DNA from 4 places in the Allorhizobium ampelinum S4 genome. Region 4 is predicted to be linked to each of the others. Evidence: predicted binding sites of a transcription regulator. Region 4 holds the regulator's gene; each other region holds the start of a gene.
What was found. The regulator LexA, encoded in region 4, represses DNA repair genes until DNA is damaged. The targets are predictions, from matches to a motif close to TGTTCNNNNTGTGTTCNG.

Region 1 (4,071 bases), 880 kb from region 4:
GACCCGATAGAAACTCGACCAGTCCCTTGGTCAACAGCGTATGGGCGACATCGTTGACGGTCTCGCCATCGCCTTCCAGCCAGGTCAGCTCATAGGGCAGGAACCGCTCGCTGAGCGCCAGAAGACCGAAAGCACAGAGATAGACGGCGACGAAGCCAAGCAGCGGATGAGAACTGGAAAAAGCGAAATAGGAGCCTGTCAGGCCGAACACGAACACGCCCGGCCAGACCAGGAAGGAAGCGAGTATTTTCATTTTGACCGTTCAAAAAGATTGACAGTGGTGATGTAAATCCGGGCAGAAAAGCCCATTGACGGACGAGATCCTTCGCCAAGCAGCCGTTCCTGTGCTGTTAGCTTTATGGGACAGTGCTGGAAATGCAAGGGGGCAGACAGTTATGAAAAACAACAAAATGCCGTGCGTCCTTTCGAACGCACGGCGCTTTTTCAAAATCGAGCCGGTCCTATCCAGACCAGCAGGCATTCGCAAGCGGTAAGCCCGATCACTTATACACGAGAGGTGGCGGCTCATAGGCGACCGGCGTCGGGCAGCCACCAAACTGATAGCGGGCGCCGACATGCAGGTCGTGGCTGTAAAAGCCCTTGTCACTGCCGGGACCGCCATTGGCCTTGTAGCCGAACATGCTGCCACCCGTCGTCTGGCGGAAGCGGTAGCCGATATCGGCTTTCCAGTCGCAGGTGAGATCGATGGAGGTGCCAAACATCAGCTGATAGGCAAAGCGCCAGCTACCCCGGCCCCCATGTTCTTCGCTGCCATCGCAACCACTGCCGTCATCGGCGCAGGAGGTGTTTTTCAGCTTGTCCCACTTGACGTAGGACCCGCCGATACCGGCGCCGACATAGGGCGTGAACGAGGCATAGGTGCCGAGATCCACATAGGCATTGGCCATCAGCGTATAGGCCTGCAAGGAGGACAGATCACGCGAAGTACAGGCGCTTGAGACACCGCAGGACCCACGGGTGGAGCCGGTGAAATCCGACTTGCCGAGATAGTCGAAGGTTACATCGGTGCGCAGATGACTGTTGATCTGGTATCCGACACCGGCGCCCAGCGTATAGCTGTTATCGAGATCATGCCGGTCGAAACTGGCCTGATTGGCATTCGAGCCCTGATAGAATTTCGCACCACGCAACTGGTTGAAGGAATAGCCGATATCGCCACGCAGATACCAGCCGGACGTATCGGCAACCCTCACTTCGGGAGCGTCCTGCGGCGGCGGTTCTGGCTGATAGACGTCGGCGGCGCTTACCGGACCGGCCAGAATGCCGGCGGCAAACAATGCCAATAGATGTCTTTTCATGAGAAAGGCCCCAAAATCAAAGGATGACGGGGCCACGCCCCAGGTTTCAACCCTGGATAATGAAGGGCAAAGGTTAAGACCTCATTAAGCCTGTTGCTTAACCATGCCGCGATCGCATTTAGGCCTCTACCACGCCGTCACGCCGCTTCGCATGCCTGACGCTGCAGATCGGCAAACAGCCGGACCGATGTCAACCGTGCCTCGATATCGTGGATCGGCATGGAGACGATCACTTCATCAGCGCCGGTATTTTTCAGAAAGCGAGATAGCTTTTCAGCCGCTGTCGCCGGGCCGCCGACCACAGCATGTTGCAGCGTATGCTCGACGCCAAAGCGCTCCATTTCGCTCCACAGACCCTCCATGGTCTCTACCGGGCGAGGAAACTGGCTGCGCACATTACGCCGCAGGTTGATGAATTGCTGCTGGGCGGAGGTAAACAGGCGTCGCGCCTCCTGATCCGTCTCGGCGACCGCGCCCATCACGCCGACGATCATATAGGGCTTATCGAGGGCCTCGGATGGCTGGAAGCGGTCGCGGTAGATCGAAATCGCCTCGAACAGTTGATCGGGGGCAAAATGCGATGCAAAGGCATAGGGAAGACCCAGCGCTGCCGCCAGATGGGCGCTATAGAGGCTGGAACCCAGCAACCACACAGCCACATCGCTATTCACACCGGGCACCGCCATCAGGCTGCCATCGCCAACCGGTGGCCCCAGCAGCAATTGCAGCTCCTGGATATCCTGGGGGAAGTTATCCACGCCCGCCTCCATATTGCGGCGCAAGGCGCGGGCTGTGCGCATATCGGTGCCGGGCGCCCGTCCGAGACCCAGATCGACCCGGCCCGGAAACAGCGCCGCGAGCGTGCCGAATTGCTCAGCAATCACCATAGGCGCATGATTGGGCAGCATGATGCCCCCGGAGCCAATGCGAATCCGCTTGGTCGCCGCCCCGACATGGGCAATGACAATAGAGGTCGCCGCGCTGGCAATGCCCGGCATGCCGTGATGCTCGGCCAGCCAGAACCGCGTATAACCATGCTCTTCAGCCGCAACGGCCATGCGCCGCGAGGCCGAAAGCGCATCCGACACGCTCTGCCCTTCAGCGATGGGCGACAGGTCCAGAATGGAAATCGGCACGGTTTTTCCAGATGTCATAAAGCGCGCTCCAGATGAGAGGATATGACTTTATTTATGTACTTCTGGCGCCGATACCAGAGGCGGTGAGAGGAAAGACACGATCACATCTTTGCGGGGCAGGCTTTGAGAATACGAGCAAATCGACTCCCAATCCACAGCAAATGTTTTTGTTTTGTTCACTTTTTGCTGGCACATCTGGCGCGAAAAGGATTAGGATTTTTCCATGACAAGCGCGATTCGCATTATCGGTATCGATCCTGGCCTGCGCCGCACCGGCTGGGGGGTTATCGAGACATTGGGCAATTCATTGCGCTTCATCGCATCGGGTACAGTCATGTCTGATGGCGACATGGATCTGGCCTCTAGACTGTGCCAGTTGCATGATGGGCTGGCCGATGTGGTGCATCTCCACCAGCCGGATGAAGCAGCGGTTGAACAGACCTTCGTCAACAAGGATGCCGTCGCGACACTGAAGCTCGGCCAGGCCCGTGGCATCGCCATGCTGGTACCTGCCCGCGCCGGTTTGCCGGTTGCGGAATATGCCCCGAATGCGGTGAAGAAATCGGTGATCGGCGTCGGCCATGGCGATAAGCAGCAGATCCATATGATGCTGAAGATCCTGATGCCGAAGGCCGAATTCAAGGGCAATGATGCGGCCGATGCCTTGGCCATCGCCATCTGTCACGCCCATAATCGCGGCGGTGAGCGGATGCGCCGGGCGCTGGCGGGATAATCACTCTTTTCATTGGATATGGCATATGATTGGCAAGCTCAAAGGCACCATTGACGAGATCGGCGACGACCATGTGCTGGTTGATGTGCACGGCGTCTGTTACGTCGCGCATTGTTCGTCCCGCACCCTGGCGCGGCTGGGGTCTCCCGGTGAAGCCATCGTGCTGTTCATCGAGACCTATGTGCGCGAAGACCAGCTGAAATTGTTCGGCTTCATGAGCGCGCTGGAGCGGGAATGGTTCAATCTCCTGCAAAGCGTGCAGGGCGTCGGTGCCAAGGTGGCGCTGGCGATTTTGGCCACCCTCACCCCTTCCGAACTGGCCAATGCCATTGCTCTCCAGGACAAACCCGCCATTGCCAGAGCCCCCGGCGTCGGCCCGAAAGTGGCGCTGCGTCTTGTCACCGAATTGAAGAACAAGGCTCCGGCCTTCACCGGGGATGCGGGAAGCGCCATCGGCCTCAAGCAGGAACTGGGTGAAGGGGTTGCCTCCGCCCCGGTTTCCGACGCAGTGTCAGCCTTGACCAATCTCGGCTATTCCCGCGACCAGGCCGCCAATGCCATCGCCGCCGCCTTGAAAAATGGCGGTGAAGGCGCCGACAGTGCCAAGCTGATCCGGCTGGGTTTGAAGGAGCTGTCGCGGTGATTTCCTTGCTTTTGGCAGGATTCCTTACTATTGTGAAAAAGTAAGGAGATCGATATGGCGATTTACGACAGTACTATCACGTCGAAGGGACAGACGACGATTCCGGCTGAAATCCGGGATATGTTGGGTTTGAAGCCCGGCGACAAGGTCCGTTATGTCACTCAGGGAAATCGGGTCTACCTGCGTGTCAAAAATGGTAATGCCATGCAGCTTGCGGGATTGCTGCACGATCCGTCCCGC
Region 2 (4,071 bases), 230 kb from region 4:
AGTTAATTTTAAAGTGCCCTTGATATTTTCTTTATTATTCAGCCAACTACCAAAATTTAGTACATTTGGATTTTTTTTAGTAACGGCTAATTTTCAGCGACTTGGATGTCTGATATGTTCTTACCAAAAGTCGAGGAGGCACATCATGGCAGACGAGGTAAACATTAAAGACGGTGTAGAGCAAAGAGTGCAGCCGGTAGAAATTATCGATGCTACAGATTGGTTTCTTCGAACTACGATCGAGAATATTGTCTCTCATGGGATCGAAATTGGTGTCACATTAACTGTCAAGGGTGTGATCGTTTCTGGAATGCTCGTCGGTGGCAAAAAATATTTCGAGGAACTTTCTAAACTGATGAAGATTTCTTCGCAGGCCCCGAATGATATTTCAGATTTCCTCGGTAATGCTTGGAAGGAGTACACGGCAATATATGAGCAGCCTGAGGGTGCTTCTGAGGATTGGCAACCTGCGCCCATCGGCTACGTTCATTTGATGAACGCGCGATTTTATGCCCCGGGCCAAGCCCCACTTCCAGAAAATCAGGGAGTTCTCTGGCGAGGTAAGCTATCATCCGTTGATGGCTTCATTATTGGCAATTTTTCACCAACAACTAGGCCGTAGTGGCACCACCTTTCCGCCGAACGTAGAGCCGTCACGACACGAAAGTGGTGGGTCCGTCCGAATTTTGAGAACGCATACGGAGCATACGTGAGCTTGACCTTCGATGCGGTTGATATCTCAGTGCTTGGTAGTTCGAGGTTTGCCAATTTTCATGCGGGCGGCGGCTTCTCGCACGTTTAGGCCGCTCCCCCAGTTGCTGGCGAGCGTTGCCCAGCTTCTCGAGCACCACGACTGCCTGCCTGCCACCGCGTCCGGCGTAAGGTTGTCGACAAATCCAATCTCCTTTAGAATAGTCGACTGCGCTCTTTTGCTGTAGCGCCCTCTTTTCCACAGAGTGTTCCTATGATGGCCGTGCTCTGGCGAAACAATTTTCTCAAAAACGTCACTTGGCTGGATCACCATCTAGTCCGATGATTCGATTTGCGAATCTTCTTTTTGCTAAAAAACGGGAGAAAGTTCGAAGTTTATAGCCACTTGACTCTTTTCTTGCGTAGGAACAAAACATGAACTTAAATATTCAAACGGCATGATACCGTTCCAATGGGCACCACGGACCGAGAGGATTACGTGAACGATGACGGCTACGCGCGAGCACGTCATAGCCGATCTTCGCGATCGGATTACTTCTCTTGAAGGAGGCTTTTCGAAGCCGTCTGGGTCTTTGCCGTTCGGCCTGGATGAGATCGATGCCATGCTGCCGGGAGGTGGTCTTGCTCGCGGCGCACTGCATGAGTTTGCGGGCGGTGGCGCCGACACGGTCGATGGAGCCGCCGCTGCCCTGTTTGCAGCCGGGATTGCAACGAGAACGAAAGGAAAGATCGTCTGGTGCCTGACGCGGCCGGATCTGTTCTTTCCGGCACTGGCCCAGGTCGGTCTCGATGCAAATCGCGTCATATTTGTAGAGGGAGACACGGAAAAGGACGTCCTCGCCTCCATGGAAGAGGCGCTGTCTTATGGTGGCCTTGGTGCCGTTGTTGGCGAACTGGTCCGGCTGCCGATGCTGGCAAGCAGACGCCTTCAGCTTGCTGCCGAAAAGAAGGGAACATTGGCGCTCGTTGTTCGCAGATGGCGACGACAGACAGAAGCCAATGACTATGGCCAACCGACCGCATCGACCACCCGGTGGAGGGTCAGCGTGTTGCCATCGCAGGAATTGCCCGTGCCCGGTGTGGGGCGGGCAACCTGGTTGCTGGAACTGATGAGATCGCGTGCAGGCGAGTGTGCTGAGTTTATCGTTGGAGCGTGTGATGACCAGGGTCGTATCGATCTACCTTCCAGATCTGCCGACGGATCGCATTCGTCGCGCCGATCCCACCATTCCGGTTGAGCAAGCGACCGCCATGATCGCCAGGACCGGCTCAAAACGATGGGTGTCTGCGGTAGATGCGGCAGCCAAAAAGGCCGGCGTGCGTGTTGGAATGCAGGCCGCAAAGGCCCAGGCCCTGTTCCAGAGGCTTCTGATGATCGATGCCGATCCGGCGGCAGACGCTTTGGCTCTTGAACGCATTACATTATGGGTACTCGCTCAATATTCGCCGATTGTCGCCATCGATGCTCCAAATGGTATCGTCATGGATACCGATGGTGCCGATCATCTGCAGGGCGGAGAGCTTGCGATGCTGACCGGCATCGCTAATCGTTTTCGCGGCAGGGGGCTGACGGTGCGTATTGCCATCGCGGATACCTGGGGTGCCGCGCATGCCTGCGCACGAGCCATCAGCCAGGAAGTGATGATCGTGCCCCGCAGCGAAACCGCCCACGCCGTCCAGCGCTTACCAGTGTCATTGCTGAGGCTGCCCAAAAAAACCGTGAATGACCTGAGGACCCTCGGCTTTCGAACCATCGGTGAGCTTTCTGCGACACCGCGCGCGCCGCTGACACTGCGTTTCGGTCCAGACATCGCGCGCCGTCTGGATCAGATTTTCGGCCGCCTCAACGAGCCGATCGACCCTATTCGCAGCCCGGAACGAATTGAGGTCAGCCGCGCGTTCCAGGAACCGATCGGGGCTGCCGAAACGATCAACAAATATGTCGGTCGACTGGTTGGGGAGCTCTGTAATGAACTTCACAGACAAGGCCTGGGTGTTCGCAGGCTCGATCTTATCGTCCAAAGGGTGGATAATACCGCCCAGGCTCTACGGGTGGGCACTGCAAAGGCGGCACGCGATGTGGCCTGGTTGACGAAGCTGTTCAGGGACCGGACGGAAAAGATTGACCCGGGCTTTGGCATCGAAAAACTGACCCTGGTGGCGATCATGGCGGAACCTCTTGAGGAGACGCAGAGATCGTCTGGTCTCGTTGAGGAAGAGCGCGCGGATATCACGCCGCTCATCGACCTCTTCGGCAATCGTGGACAACGGGTCTATCGCTTCGCACCTGTCGCCTCCGATGTTCCGGAGCGTAGCGTTCAGCGTATCGCGGCCGTGGCCGAAGATGTCACGGTATCATGGTCGCATCATTGGCCGCGACCGGTGCGCTTGCTTACGCATCCAGAGCTGGTCGAGGTCATCGCGCTGATGCCCGACCATCCACCCGTTTCCGTCACATGGCGGGGCAAGCGGCGAAAAGTGAAGCGCGCCGATGGGCCCGAGCGGATATTTGGCGAGTGGTGGCAGCGTACATCCGAATGGGCAGCAGTGCGGGATTATTTCATCATCGAGGATGAAGCCGGCGAGCGTCTGTGGGTGTTCCGGTCAGGAGACGGTGTGGATGGCGAGACCGGCTCGCACAAATGGTTCGTCCAGGGGATATTTGCATGAGATATGCCGAGCTTCAGGTCACCACCCATTTCTCGTTCCTGCGCGGTGCCAGCAGCGCGATAGAGCTGTTTGAGACAGCAAAGAGCCTCGGCATCGATGCCATCGGTGTTGTTGATCGCAATTCGCTCGCCGGCATTGTTCGGGCACTGGAAGCGTCCCGCGCCACCGGTGTGCGCCTGGTCGTCGGTTGTCGGCTGGATCTGCAGGATGGCATGTCGATCCTGGTTTACCCGACGGACCGCACGGCCTATTCTCGGCTGGCCCGGTTGATTACGCTGGGTAAGGGCAGAGGCGGCAAGGACAATTGCATTCTGATGCTTGATGACATCGCCCAGTATGGCGAAGGCCTGCTCGGCATATTGGTGCCCGATCTCGCCGATGACACGTGTGCTGTCCAACTGCGAAAGATGGCGGAGGTGTTCGGGGACCTGGCCTATCTCTCGCTGTGTCTGCGCCGTCGTCCGAATGATCAACTGCGGCTGCACGAGCTTTCGAACATGGCGACCCGCTTCAAGGTGAAGACCGTCGTCACCAACGATGTCCTGTTTCATGAGCCGGGACGGCGGCAACTTCAGGACATCGTCACCTGCATTCGCAACAACACGACGATCGATACCGTCGGCTTCGAGCGCGAGCGTCATGCCGATCGCTATCTTAAGCCTCCGGAAGAAATGGAACGTCTGTTTCCGC
Region 3 (4,071 bases), 250 kb from region 4:
ATGCCGTAGGCGGATTCCCTGAGTAGCACCGGCACGGTGCCGAACACGTCGCGGGTGACGGAGGTGATGAATGGAATGACCATGATCGCCAGCACGATCCCCGCCGTCAGAAGACCGATGCCATAGGGTGCGCCGCTAAACAGCAGGCCGAGAACAGGCACATTTCCGAATGTGGCGATCAAAGCGGGCTGCACCACGGATTGCATGACCGGCGCCAGCACGAAGAAGCCCCAGAGCCCGTAAATAATGCTGGGAATACCCGCCAGAAGCTCGATGGCCGTGCCGATGGGCCGTTGCAGCAGCGGCGGGCACATTTCGGTGAGAAAGATGGCGATGCCGAAACTGACGGGAACGCCAATAACAAGCCCGATGACCGAGGTAATCAACGTGCCGTAAATCGGAGCGGCTGCCCCGTAAATGTCCTTGGCCGGGCTCCAACGTTCGTTCCACAGAAAGGATATGCCGAATTCCCGCCAGGTCGGCAGGGATTCGATCAGCAGTGACAGAAACACCCCGAGCAATGCGACCATAACCAGCATGGCGCAAAGCCAGGTGGCGCGGATGAACAATGCATCGGCAAAGCGCACCCGCTTGGCGGCAGCGGTTCTTGCCTCTTCCTCGCTCATGGTCGGTTGATGGATGACAGTCATGCAGGGCTTTCCGAAGGGACAAGGCAGCGGAGTGGTTCAAATATGCAAACAGCGGGCGATGACCGTCCGCTGTTGTTGTAGAAGAAAGACGAGTGGCAATTACATCGCCTTGAAGACCGGCTTGCCGTCCTTCTGGATGCTGTCCCAGGAGTTTTCGATCAGCTTCACCACCGGCTTCGGAATAGCCACATATTCCAGCGCCTTGGCTTCGCCGGTGCCATCCTTGTAGGCCCAGGCGAAGAACTTCAGGGCGGCTTCGGTCGCGTCCTTGTCGGCAGGGTCCTTATGGATCAGCACCCAGGTGGACGCAGCAATCGGCCAGCTCTTTTCGCCGGGCTGATTGGTGATGACGACGTTGAAATTCTTGGCACCGGCCCAATCGGCATTGGCAGCGGCAGCGGCAAAGCTGTCCAGCGAAGGCTCGACCACCTTGCCCGCGTCATTCTTCATCTTGGCATAGCCGAGCTTATTCTGGATCACATAGGCATATTCATTATAGCCGATGGCGCCAGCGGTCTGCTTGACCGTGTTGGCAACACCTTCAGAGCCCTTGGCGCCGATGCCGACCGGCCACTCAACAGCGGTGTCGGAGCCGATCTTGCTCTTCCAATCAGCGGAAACCTTGCTGAGGTAATCGGTGAAATTGAAGGTGGTGCCGGAACCATCGGCGCGGTGTACGACGACAATGGCTTGGTCGGGCAGCTTGACGCTCTTGTTGAGAGCGGCAATCACTGGGTCGTTCCACTTGGTGATCGTGCCCATATAGATGCCTTCGAGCGCCTTGCCATCCAGCACCAGTTCGCCCGGCTTCACGCCTTCGATATTGTACATTGGCACGATGCCGCCCATCACCATCGGAAACTGGGTCAGGCCGTTCTTGGTGAGTTCTTCGTCGCTCAGCGGCTTGTCGGTAGCGCCGAAGGTCACGGTCTTGGCTTCAACCTGCTTGATGCCGCCGCCCGAACCGATGGACTGGTAATTCAGGCTGATGCCGGTCTTGGCTTTGTAGGCTTCACCCCATTTGGAAAACACAGGGTAGATGAAGCTGGAACCGGCACCGGAAATGTCGGCAGCAAAAGCCGCACCGGTAAAGGCGACCGAAAAGGCGGCAAGCGCCGCACCCGTGGCGATCTTTTTCATGAAAGTCATCGGAATAATCCCCGTGTTCGTCGAGCAATCTCTCAAAGCCCCAGCGGCTTTTCGAGCGACACTGGCATTGGCCTAAGTCGCTTCCATGAAGCTTTCGTGACAAAATTCCGGCCAGCGAGTGGCATCACGCGGCTGTGATTTTCAGGCCCATAAGCGTAAAGTTGGCGTGATTTTCCTTCCATTTGCAATCAGGTTTCCCTTCCCCTCTTTCCGCCTGTTTTTTTCTCAATTCACCGTCCCGCTGCCGGGATTGGAATGAAACAAGAACGTTTTCACTGGCCTTTCGAGGTAGAATCACTACATTGAAGGGCATGAGCAACGGTTTTGACGATATTCCCTTCTTTGACGAAGAGCCTGCACCCCGGACCTCCGCAAAAGGAGCGAAAGCCACGGATGCGCCTGCGCCCCAACAGGAGAGCAGCCCTGCGGCAAGCACCAAAGCTGGGGGCGGATTGGGCATCGCGGCGCGTGCCATGGCCGCGCGCGACCAGAACCGCAATCCAGATTACCTCGCAGGCCTCAACCCGGAACAGCGTGAAGCAGTCGAAACCCTGGATGGTCCGGTTCTGGTGCTGGCGGGTGCCGGCACCGGTAAGACGCGAGTGTTGACCACCCGTATCGCCCATATTCTGGCCACCGGCCGCGCTTTCCCCAGCCAAATCCTCTCCGTCACCTTCACCAACAAGGCGGCCCGCGAGATGAAAGAGCGCGTCGGCGTTCTGGTTGGCGGTGCAGTCGAAGGCATGCCCTGGCTTGGCACATTCCACTCCATCGGCGTCAAGCTCTTGCGCCGCCATGCCGAACTGGTCGGCCTGACCTCAGATTTCACTATTCTCGATACCGATGACGTGGTGCGGCTGATCAAGCAGATCATCCAGGCCGAAGGGTTGGACGACAAACGCTGGCCCGCCAAGATGTTTGCCGGAATGATCGACGGCTGGAAAAACAAGGGCCTCGACCCCGCGCAGATCCCCGAGGGCGACGCCCGTGCCTTTGGCAATGGCAAGGGCCGCGAGCTTTACGCCGCCTACCAGGCTCGGCTGAAAAGCCTGAATGCCTGCGATTTCGGCGATCTTCTCCTGCACCCGATCCGGATGTTCCGCGCCAATCCGGATGTGCTGAAGGACTATCACCAGCGCTTTCGCTATATTCTGGTGGATGAATATCAGGACACCAACACGGCGCAATATATGTGGTTGCGGCTGTTGGCGCAGCGGCCAAGCACAAAAACCGCTGACGGCAAGGTCACAAACGGCACAGTGAATATTTGCTGCGTTGGCGACGACGATCAGTCGATCTATGGCTGGCGTGGGGCCGAAGTGGACAATATCCTGCGCTTCGAGAAGGATTTTCCGGGCGCGAAAGTCATCAAACTGGAGCGGAATTACCGCTCGACGGAGCATATTCTTGGCGCTGCCGGTTTTCTGATTGCCCATAACGAGGGTCGTCTGGGTAAGACGCTGTTTACCGACCGGGTCGATCCGAACGACGAAAAAGTCGTGGTGCATGCCGCCTGGGATTCCGAGGAGGAAGCCCGCGCGGTTGGCGAGGAAATAGAACAGCTGCAACGCAACCAGCATAAGCTCAACGACATGGCCATTCTGGTGCGCGCCTCCTTCCAGATGCGCGAGTTTGAAGACCGGTTCGTGACGCTTGGGCTGAACTATCGGGTTATCGGCGGCCCGCGCTTTTACGAGCGATTGGAAATCCGCGATGCCATGGCCTATTTCCGCATGGTCTGCCAGCCCGCTGACGACCTGGCCTTCGAGCGGATCGTCAATACGCCAAAGCGCGGTCTGGGCGACACTACGGTGCGCACCCTGCATGACTATGCCCGCAAACGAGATATTCCGATGCTGGCAGCGGCCTCCGACATCATCGAGACCGATGAGCTGAAGCCGAAGGCGCGCAAGGCGCTGTTTGACGTGGTGACGGATTTCCGCCGCTGGCAGGATCTGCTGGAAAACACGCCGCATACCGAGCTTGCCGAACAGATCCTCGACGAGAGCGGCTATACCGCCATGTGGCAAAACGACAAATCGGCGGAAGCACCAGGGCGGCTGGAAAACCTGAAGGAACTGATCCGCTCGATGGAAGCCTTCGAGAGCATGCGCAGCTTCATGGAGCATGTCTCGCTGGTGATGGATGCCGAGACCAACGAAAATCTCGACGCCGTATCGATCATGACGCTGCATTCCGCCAAGGGGCTGGAATTTGAGACCGTGTTCCTGCCCGGCTGGGAAGAAGGCCTATTTCCGCATCAGCGCGCACT
Region 4 (4,071 bases):
ACCGGAGCTGGCGATTCGCTTTGTGCGGGGGTGCTTTCGCAAAGAGTGAATGACAGTTCCTTGCCGCTGGCGCTGCGCCACGGTGTTGCTTTGGCTGGCCTGACCCTGCTATCTGACAGGGCAACAGACGAGGACCTCACCGCAGATCGCCTCGCCGCGCGCCTTGACCTTGTTGGCGAGCCGCGCGCCCTTCCCCGCCAAACGAGTTCCCGATCATGACCCGTTCGATTTCTCCGCTCCTGCCCATCGTATACGCCCGCGAAGTGGCTGCGGCCAAGACGCGCAATGCGCCTATTGTCGCGCTGGAATCCACCATTATCACCCATGGCATGCCCTATCCGAAAAATGTCGAGATGGCGCAAAGCGTGGAGGCAATCATTCGCGACGGTGGTGCGGTCCCGGCGACCATCGCCGTGATTGAAGGCGTTTTGCATATCGGGCTGGAAGAAGATCAGTTGCAAAAACTGGCGCAAATGACTGATGTCCTGAAGGTCTCTCGTGCCGATCTCGCCTACGCCATTGCCGAACGCCGCACCGGCGCTACCACGGTAGCCGCGACGATGATCGCTGCCGCCCGCGCCAATATCTCGGTTTTTGCCACCGGCGGCATCGGCGGCGTGCATCGTGGCGCAGAAGAAAGCTTTGACATTTCAGCGGACCTGGAAGAACTGGCCCGCACCCCTGTCATCGTCGTCTGCGCCGGAGCAAAAGCTATTCTTGATATTCCCAAGACATTGGAAGTCCTGGAAACCCGTGGCGTACCTGTCGTGACTTACGACAGCGACGAATTTCCAGCCTTCTGGTCGCGGGAATCGGGCTTGAAAAGCCCACTTAAACTGGAAAGCCCCGCAGCAATTGCCAATTTCCAGAAGGTACGCGACCAATTGGGCATTGATGGCGGCATGTTGATCGCCAATCCCGTGCCGGAAGCAGAGGAAATCGCGCGCGAGGAGATGGAAATCTATATTGGCCGGGCGCTGGCCGCGGCTGAACGCGAGGAAATCACTGGCAAAGCCGTCACGCCTTTCCTGCTCGACGCAATCTATCACCTCACCGACGGCCGCAGCCTGACCACCAATATCGCGTTGGTGGAAAACAACGCGCGTCTTGCCGCGGAAATTGCCGTCGCGATGCTGTAAGCCACTGATATCAAAATGGATCGGGGGTGATAATGTCCCCGATCAGACACTGCGGCAGATTATTGTTGTCGATTTATCGTTGGCCATCCGCACTGAAACAACTTGCTACCAACTTTCATTCCGCAATTTCACGTCTTCGATAGTATCGATTTTCTCTATCTTTCTGCCCATTCCCAACCGACAGTCGTCAGGACAATAAAGCAAAGGCTTTCTGTTTCTATAGGAGCCTCTCAGCCTCCCGTATTTAAAGGATGCTTCTCGTTCGTCTCCTCTTCAACGCCGTCTCTCGCCGCGTCATCGAAGGAAATTTGCAAGAAGGACTTGCGGAACACAACTGGAACAGATAGCGTATGTTCTGTATTTGTTTCATAATTCAAAGGGTAGGTCCCAATGCTGACTCGCAAGCAACAGGAACTTTTGCTGTTTATACACGAGCGCATGAAGGAGTCTGGGGTGCCGCCCTCCTTCGATGAGATGAAGGATGCCCTGGACCTCGCCTCAAAATCCGGCATTCACCGGCTGATCACCGCTTTGGAAGAGCGCGGTTTCATCCGTCGCTTGCCAAACCGTGCACGAGCGCTGGAAGTTATCAAGCTGCCAGAGGCCATGACCTCCAGCATACCGCCCCGACGTACAGGATTTTCGCCATCCGTCATTGAAGGCAGCCGAGGCAAGTTGCAGGCAGTTCCATCCGCTCCGGCCAAACAGGTCGAGGAAGTACGCAATTCCTCATCCATACCTGTCATGGGCCGTATCGCGGCAGGCGTGCCGATCTCCGCTATCCAGAACAACACCCATGACATTTCCGTGCCGATGGAAATGCTGGGCAGCGGCGAACATTACGCCCTTGAGGTCAAAGGCGATTCGATGATCGAAGCTGGCATTCTCGATGGCGACACGGTGATCATCCGCAACGCCACCACCGCCAATCCGGGCGATATCGTCGTTGCTCTGGTAGACGATGAGGAAGCCACGTTGAAACGCTTCCGCCGCCGTGGGGCGTCCATCGCGCTGGAAGCTGCCAATCCGGCCTATGAGACCCGGATTTTCGGACCGGACCGGGTAAAAATCCAGGGCAAGCTTGTCGGTCTTATTCGTCGCTATCACTAAGCTCACTGACATCTCCAGCGCCTGACTGGACGTCGTCGCTGGCAGCAGATGGAACATTGGCGTGGGCCGTACCATTCGGTCGATCATAGCGATTGCTGCGCCAGTCGAAATAACGATGGCGGGTCCAGGGCCGATACTGATTTTGAAATGCCGTAACGATATGCAGCGTTCGGGTGGCGGGATCACCAAGCGTGATCTCCATTGCACCGAACCGTCGCAGATCGTTACGGGTCAGGACTTTCGGGGGACGTGACAGCATCGGTCCAGCGTTAGCGGCCTTCTCGGTTTGCAAGAAGGCGAGAGGTTCGCCCGCTTCTATTAGGGACGGGGAATTCTGGTCTGAGTTTGAGGCGCCGCCCTTCACTTGGCTATCTGTGGGCACTGCAACACCCTTCCCCGGTACCGTCGTTACACTGGCTGCAGAAATGTCTCCCGCTTGCGTTCGGCTGATCGTTTGGGAGCGAACGGACGGGCTGCTGTTGTCAGATGGCAGCATGTCACCATCGGCCATGATCCGTTCAATTTCAACGTCCGCCCCAGTCGCGTCTTCCGCAGGCTCCCGGGTAACGGTGGTTTCGTTTTTTTCTGAGGGAATAGTGGATGCTATCGGCGCCTTACATTCGGCATCACGGCCGGCCTCAGTCGAAACGATCAGGTCGGACAGGGCGCAAGCGGCCTGGTTGTAGTCGCGGTTCTGCACCAGGCTGACGGTCCAACCATTGCTGAGCCTCGCGAGGCAAAAGGCATCGGTGCGGCAATGGAAAAGATCAGGTTTTTTATCGGCCTTCTCCTTTGCCGTCGTCATCTCCGCCATCGCCTGTTGCGGCTCTACTGGCTCTCTTCCCTTGACTTTTTGGCCCCCCGTCTTTGTTTTTCCGGCCCGCGTTGTTTCCCGCGCCTTGTCCTCGCCTTTCCCCGCGCCCTGTTGGCCTGTCTCGATCTCAACAGCTGCCAGCTTGGGCAATATTTCAGGCGCAATCGGATCGGCAATGTCGAGCACTGAGCGCCATTGGTTGAAAATGAAACTCGGCGGACGCTTCTTGTTGGTGGCGATGGTCAAGAGATGGCGGTCGTCGGTCCGAAAGAGAGCGAACAGTTGGCCATCTTCGGATATGGCGAGATCGGGCAGTGGCGGATCGGTTTTTATCGCCTCATAGCCAAACGCCGTCAGCATCATCGCCACGCCAATCAGCCGCAGCCGCGTCTTCATCAGGGTCAGTATCAGCAGGCCGGTTGCCGAGACCGGCAGAAACCACCACTCGAACCGGCCGAAGGTGAAGCCATTACCCCAGCTCGCGACCTTGCTGGCAATCATCAATACGCCCTCAAGGCCAAGCCCCATCAACTGGATCGGCCATTGGTCCAGACCGAACGGCATGAGCAGCACGCCGATCATCGCCGCTGGCATGACAAGCATCGACATAAGGGGAGCCGCCAGGAGATTTGCCTCCAACCCATGCAATCCGACCCGGTGGAAATGCGCCGCTGAAAACATCGCTGTGGAAAAACCGCCAAGTGCAGAGGTCATCAGAATGCCGCTGACCAGCGTCATCAACGGCTTCAGCACTGTCAGCGCCGGGATCGCCGGCAGGATGGGAGGCATTCTTGGGCGTTGGCGCCAAAGGTCGAATCCGGCGATCAGGGCAAAGGTGGCTGCAAAGGACATTTGCAGGCTCGGTCCCATGACCTGGGACGGCGAGAGGAGAATCACAAGGATAGCCGCCAGCGCGGCATTGCGCAGGCTGAGCACAGGTCGGTCGAAGAAAGCCGCCGACAGCATGATAACCATCATCAGATACGCGCGCTGGGCGGCAATGTCGTA

Region 1: ruvC (crossover junction endodeoxyribonuclease RuvC) is a predicted target of LexA. The motif match lies at 2,618-2,635, and genes of this name have one in related genera.
Region 2: AVI_RS08985 (ImuA family protein) is a predicted target of LexA. The motif match lies at 1,115-1,132, and genes of this name have one in related genera.
Region 3: AVI_RS11195 (ATP-dependent helicase) is a predicted target of LexA. The motif match lies at 2,051-2,068, and genes of this name have one in related genera.

What each region holds. Positions count from the first base shown of each region.
Region 1 covers NC_011989.1:2,994,608-2,998,678, forward strand. The annotation lists gene olsE (ornithine lipid hydroxylase OlsE) at 1-253, opposite strand, end outside; gene AVI_RS14265 (outer membrane protein) at 501-1,319, opposite strand; gene AVI_RS14270 (LLM class flavin-dependent oxidoreductase) at 1,457-2,473, opposite strand; gene ruvC (crossover junction endodeoxyribonuclease RuvC) at 2,679-3,188, shown strand; gene ruvA (Holliday junction branch migration protein RuvA) at 3,214-3,831, shown strand; gene AVI_RS14285 (AbrB/MazE/SpoVT family DNA-binding domain-containing protein) at 3,886-4,071, shown strand, end outside.
Region 2 covers NC_011989.1:1,884,821-1,888,891, reverse strand. The annotation lists gene gvpU (gas vesicle accessory protein GvpU) at 146-622, shown strand; gene AVI_RS08985 (ImuA family protein) at 1,197-1,949, shown strand; gene AVI_RS08980 (Y-family DNA polymerase) at 1,870-3,381, shown strand; gene AVI_RS08975 (error-prone DNA polymerase) at 3,378-4,071, shown strand, end outside.
Region 3 covers NC_011989.1:2,357,433-2,361,503, forward strand. The annotation lists gene pstC (phosphate ABC transporter permease subunit PstC) at 1-650, opposite strand, end outside; gene pstS (phosphate ABC transporter substrate-binding protein PstS) at 750-1,799, opposite strand; gene AVI_RS11195 (ATP-dependent helicase) at 2,111-4,071, shown strand, end outside.
Region 4 covers NC_011989.1:2,112,022-2,116,092, forward strand. The annotation lists gene AVI_RS10065 (carbohydrate kinase family protein) at 1-219, shown strand, start outside; gene AVI_RS10070 (pseudouridine-5'-phosphate glycosidase) at 216-1,139, shown strand; gene lexA (transcriptional repressor LexA) at 1,530-2,249, shown strand; gene AVI_RS10080 (ComEC/Rec2 family competence protein) at 2,230-4,071, opposite strand, start outside.